DNA from 2 places in the Colwellia sp. SU-HH01217 genome. Region 2 is predicted to be linked to the other one. Evidence: riboswitches for the same ligand, from Rfam matches in the RefSeq annotation. Region 2 holds a riboswitch; the other holds the start of a gene.
The links. A riboswitch is a leader RNA that binds a small molecule or an ion and turns the genes downstream of it on or off. The one in region 2 is predicted to bind thiamine pyrophosphate.
Positions count from the first base shown of each region.

Region 1 (3,217 bases), on a different contig from region 2:
ACTTTCATTACCTTGTCTAAAACAAAATACTCTAAAACAGGAATACGAATGTCTCTGAGATATTGATCAAACACTTTAGCTAAGTCTTTACCAGACTCGCGAGTTATGTATAGTTCAACTTGCTGGCTTGTGACTGTTTGGTGGTAAAACTCTTTATTTAACCCTCTAATAATTTGTCGCCATTTGTCATCATTATCAATAATTTGCCTGATGGTATGTAGCATGTTGCTACCCTTATTGTACATATCAGACGAACCCTCACGATTCGCCCCATAAGTACCAATTAACGGCGTATCATTTTGAATACCTAGGCGAGTACCACGGACATATTGCGCACCGGCATCTTTACCATAAAAATACTCTACAAATAACGCTTCTGAGTAACTGGTAAACCCTTCGTGTATCCACATATCGGCGACGTCTTCATTGGTAATGTTATTGGCAAACCACTCATGCCCAGATTCATGAACAATAATAAAATCAAATGTTAAGCCCCAACCTGTTGAGCTTCGATCACGTCCTAAATAACCGTTCTTATATTGATTACCGTAAGTGACTGAACTTTGATGCTCCATACCTAAATAAGGAGCTTCTACTAACTTAAAACTGTCTTCATAAAAGGGGTAAGGGCCAAACCAATGTTCTAACGCTTCGAGTGTACGAGTGGCATCTTTAAACTGCTTTTTAGCTTTCGTTAAATTGTCGCGTAACACGTAATAATCCATATCTAGCTCGCCCTTTTCACCTTGATATTTTTCGCCAAAGTGAACATAGTCGCCAATATTGATATTAACGCCATAATTATTGATAGGGTTAACGACTTGCCAATGAAAGGTTTTTGTTTGTCGGTCAGTGTTAGCCTCTACCTTTACTAATCGACCATTAGATACGTTGGTTAAATGTTGTGGCACTTCTACACTGAGTAATACACCATTGTCTGGTTCATCAAAGGCTTGGTCTTTATTTGGCCACCAAATACTTGCACCAATACCTTGGCAGGCAGAGGCTATGAAATCTAAGCCATTCTCATCTTTTTTCCACGCGATGCCGCCGTCCCAAGGTGGGTTAACGGCTTCTTTTGGCTGCCCCGAAAAAAAGAGGGTAACTTGATATTCTTTACCGATAACTTGTGGTTGTTCAAGTTGTATAAAATAACTGTAACCGTCTTGTACAACGGTTAATTTTTCCCCTTTTTGTTCAACTTTCTCTAAAACCATAGGAGGTTGCAGTTCAATTTGCAGTGCGTCTTGCTTTGATAACACCTGATAAGTCATCACATTGGTGCCGCGAATACTTTTATTACTAGGATCTACATTGATTGATAAGTGATAGTGCTTTAAATCCCACCAAGCGCGTTGCTTGGTATTAGAACCGCGTAAAATGTCTTGATGGCTAACTTGTTCGCTTTGTTTAAATAGATCGGCAGAAAAACTGGTAAAACATAGTGTGATTAAGACCAAGATTATTAAAGAGGCTGTTAGGCGGTTGGTTAGCATATTTGTTGTCATCGTAAAATGGTTAGAGTTAAGGAGGTAACATACTGCTTGATAATATCAGTCCTGCGAGTAATCACCAACATTCGTCATACTGAGTTAATCATTTAGCTAAATATTATCGATTAAATGCTTGCTCCCACTGAAAACATCGCGGTAGAATCCCTGCATCTTAAGAGTGTATAGCTCTTAAGAGACAACTTGTCGGAGTGCCAAAAGGCTGAGATCGCAATACGCGGGATCCGTAGAACCTGATCTGATTAACATCAGCGTAGGGAACAAGCGAGAATAATGCTTTCGCATACTTGCTTTTTTGCTGTTTATTACATATTCATTTTAGTGAATGTGTTAGTTGAATAAAATCATTCAACTAATTAAACGCGAGAAATCATTTCAAATTCTCCTCGTTAATTCTGCCTTAGAGCTCCGCCTCGTTTTTACTTTATAGCAATTTAATTAAAGCTTAAAACAGGTGAGAGAATAATGACTACCCCAAAAAATAGTACTGAAAATAAAAAACCGAGTAGACGTGAAAAGCGCGAGCAAGCTGCCGCATTTTTGAAAAATGTTTCTGATCAATCTTTTCCTAATTCTTCAAAAGTCTATGTGCCAGGTAAAATTCACGATATTCAAGTGGCAATGCGTGAAATTACGTTAACAGACACCCTAGTCGGAGGCTCAAAAGAGCAACCTATATATGAAAAAAATCCTCCCTTGTGTGTGTACGATACCTCAGGATTTTATACTGATGACAACGTAGATATTGATGTTCACAAAGGTATTCCTCGTTTAAGAGAAAGCTGGATTACTGCGCGCGATGATGTTGAAGAATTAGCAGGCTTAAGCTCTAAATTTAGTCAGCAACGACTTGCCGATGAAGGGTTTGACCATATTCGTTTTGAACATCTACCAAAAGTGCGTAAAGCAAAAGCAGGTAAAAATGTCACGCAGATGCACTATGCACGCCAAGGTATTATTACCCCTGAAATGGAATATATTGCTATTCGTGAGAATATGAAACGCGAAGAAGTAAAAGATGAAATTTTAACTCAGCAACATGCTGGGCAAAGTTTCGGTGCTAGTATACCAGAGCAAATTACCCCTGAATTTGTTCGTGAAGAGGTCGCCCGTGGACGCGCGATTATACCTGTTAATATTAACCACCCAGAAGTCGAGCCGATGATCATTGGTCGCAACTTTTTAATTAAAGTTAACGCCAATATTGGTAACTCAGCGGTCACTTCATCTATTGAAGAAGAAGTGGAGAAACTTGTATGGTCCACTAAATGGGGCGCCGATACGGTGATGGATTTATCAACAGGACGAAATATTCATGAAACCCGCGAATGGATCATCCGTAATTCTCCTGTACCTATTGGCACGGTGCCAATTTACCAAGCCTTAGAAAAAGTGAACGGCGTTGCTGAAGATTTAACTTGGGAGATTTTTCGCGATACTTTAATCGAGCAAGCAGAACAAGGTGTCGATTATTTTACTATTCATGCGGGTGTTTTATTACGTTATGTACCTATGACAGCTAAACGTGTTACAGGCATTGTTTCGCGCGGTGGCTCTATAATGGCGAAATGGTGTTTGTCGCATCATAAAGAAAATTTTCTGTATACCCACTTTGAAGACATATGCGAAATTTTAAAAGCTTACGATGTTTCTTTTTCATTAGGCGATGGCTTACGTCCAGGCTCTGTGGCCGATGCGAATGATGA
Region 1 is NZ_BAAJLX010000018.1:44,420-47,636, forward strand. It holds gene AC27G3_RS16805 (M1 family metallopeptidase) at 1-1,496, opposite strand, end outside; TPP riboswitch at 1,689-1,788, shown strand; gene thiC (phosphomethylpyrimidine synthase ThiC) at 1,977-3,217, shown strand, end outside.
Region 1: another riboswitch for thiamine pyrophosphate. It lies ahead of thiC (phosphomethylpyrimidine synthase ThiC); the one in region 2 lies ahead of AC27G3_RS11165 (TonB-dependent receptor).

Region 2 (3,217 bases):
AACAACTGTGGCTTAAGTTAAATCATGGTGACTTTGTACAAGGCTTGTTTGAACGAAGAGATGCTCATGGTAATGTATTATGGTTAGAAGCGAGTTATAACCCTATTGTTGATATTAATGGTGAGTTAATTCGTATAGTCAAATTTGCCACGGATGTTACAGAGCGTATCTCTGATATTAAAAATGCATCGGAAGCTGTTCACTCTACTGTCACTGAAACTGAGCAAGTATCCGAGCAAGGCAAAGAAGTGCTAGCACAAAGCGTTTCAATTATGGATGAAATTAGCCAAAATGTTGAAATAGTAGCAAAAGATATTTCAGCGATAAATGAGCAATCCGTTAAAATAAGTAATATGGTTAATACTATTTCTGCCATTGCCGATCAAACTAATTTATTAGCATTAAATGCTGCAATAGAAGCTGCCAGAGCAGGTGAACAAGGCAGGGGGTTTGCAGTTGTAGCTGATGAAGTAAGGCAATTAGCAGCTAGAACCAGTGCTTCTACCTCTGAAATTACGGAAGTCGTTAAAAATAATGCGGCTTTATCTAGCGCACTTTCTAAAAATATTGTTGAAACACAACAAAAGTCACAAACAGGTACAGAACATATTTCACATGTCGATGGGATCTTTTTAGAAATTAATCAAGGAATGAAAGGGGTTGGCAGTGCTGTAGATAGGCTTAAATAAAGGCATATAATTTTAATGACTGAACCCGACAAGTATTAAATTTTTACTGTGCTAATTGATATTAATCGTTAAACTAACCCTATTACACTTTTTTATTAAAGATTACCTATGCCAGAAGAAACTATATTTTCTAAGATTATTAGACAAGAAATTCCCACTCAGTTGTTATTTCAAGATGATTTAGTCACTGCTTTTCGTGATATTAGTCCACAAGCTAATAGCCATATTTTAATTATTCCTAATAAATTAATACCTACTATTAATGATGTTACCCAAAATGATGAACTTTCCCTTGGGCGCATGTTCACCGTAGCTAAAAAATTAGCGAAAGAAGAAGGGATTGATGAAAGTGGATATCGATTAATAATGAATTGCAATAAAGATGGTGGACAAGAAGTTTATCATATTCATATGCATTTAGTCGGAGGAGAACCTTTAGGCCCTATGTTAGCTAAGAACTAGCATAATAGGGCTAAATCGACGATTTCTTTTGTACATTGGTTTACTTGTTGCTAGAATTTGCCGCGAACCAAGGGGTGTGAATTTTTTTATCTAAGGATAGAAATAATAACTCACTGAGATGCTTAGCAAACCCTTTGAACCTGAACCGGATAATACCGGCGTAGGGATGGTGAAAAGCGTAAACTAGCCTCCGTGTGCCGGATCCCTAATTATTTTCAATTTTGAAATATAGAGATCTAGATGAATTTTGTAAAAAGCCCCTTATCATTTGCTATTGCCTCTGCCTTAATTTTGTATTCAGCACATAGTGTTGCCGAAGAAGTTAATGAACAAGAAAACGAAACTGATTATGAAGTGATCGTTGTTTCCAGTGACTTTCGTCAACAAAATTTGCAAAAAATCCCCAGTTCTTTATCTGTATTAAATGCTGATGATATCAAAGAGCGAAATGCGCAAAACTTAGAAGAAATTATTGCAGTCACCCCAAATGTTAATTTTGCAGGTGGTACACAAAGAGCGCGTTACTATCAAATACGCGGTATTGGTGAACGTAGTCAATTTCAGGAGCCGATCAACCCCTCTGTTGGTTTAGTGATTGACGATATCGACTTTACCGGGATTGGCAGTATCGCTTCCACTTTTGATGTTGCACAAACCGAAGTTTACCGTGGTCCACAAGGGACACGATTTGGCGCGAATGCCATGGCGGGATTAATAAATATTACCACGAATGCTCCTACTGATGAATTTGAAAGTTCATTGCGATTAACTGCAGGAAATTACGGCAGTATAGGCGGTGGTATTGTTTTATCTGGACCTGCCAATGATGCTATTAACTACCGTGTCGCTATTGAACAATACCAAAGTGATGGTTTTATCGAAAATAGTTATTTAGGAAAAGATGATACCAATAATCGTGATGAATTAACGATGCGCGGTAAGTTGGCAATTCAAGCTAGTGATAACTTAACCATTGATCTTGCCTTAACACATTTCAACTTTGACAGTGGTTACGACGCCTTTTCGTTAGATAACACACGTGAAACACTTTCAGATCAACCAGGTTTTGATCGTCAAGAAACGACAGCTTTTAGTAGTAAATTTACTTACGATGCGTTTAATCAATTCGAGTTAATCGGAATTATCAGCTACGCCGATTCTGATTTAGCTTACGGCTATGATGAAGATTGGAGCAATGAAACGCTTTGTCAGATAAATGATTGCCCTTACGGGGATTATTCATCTACTGATTACTATTACCGAGATCGTGAAACTGTAACAGGTGAAGCGCGTTTAGTTTCAAAAGCTAATCATAATATTTTCAACAATACTACCGCCTGGACAGTTGGCTTATACGCCAAACAAGATAATGAATCTTTATTACGACAGTATACTTATTTTACAAATGATTTTTCATCTGACTTTGACACTAATACTTACGCAGCCTATGCCCAATTTGACAGCCAGTTAACCACTAAACTGAGCTTAATTTCGGGTGTTAGGGTTGAACAACGTGAAGCCGATTATTTAAATTCTGAACAGTTAAGTTTCGACCCGACAGATACTATGGTTGGCGGAAAGCTTGTATTGTCTTATCAATTGAATAACGATAATTTATTTTACGCGTCTATCAACCGCGGTTATAAAACAGGAGGCGTTAATACTGATGGCAGTTTGCCTGATCATTTACGTGAATTTGAACCGGAATTTGTTATTAATTATGAAGTCGGCTATAAAGTTAACTTATTAAATAACAAAGCCTATTTACGCACGGCTGTTTTTTACATGAACCGCGAAGATGTTCAAGTTAAAACATCTTCAACCAATGTCCGCCCTGATGGTAGTGCTGAGTTTATTGACTATTTAGGCAATGCTGCCAAAGGTGTTAATAAAGGCGTTGAAATTGATGGTGCTTGGAATATTACAGATAATATTGAATTGTATGGCGCATTAGGCTTACTTAATACTGAGTTTACCGATTTTATCAATGCTGAAGGTGATAACTTATCAGGACGAGAACAAGCGCATGCGCCAAACTATCAATTTAATTTAGGCGTTAACTATTA
Region 2 is NZ_BAAJLX010000008.1:25,388-28,604, reverse strand. It holds gene AC27G3_RS11175 (methyl-accepting chemotaxis protein) at 1-689, shown strand, start outside; gene AC27G3_RS11170 (HIT domain-containing protein) at 798-1,151, shown strand; TPP riboswitch at 1,212-1,335, shown strand; gene AC27G3_RS11165 (TonB-dependent receptor) at 1,392-3,217, shown strand, end outside.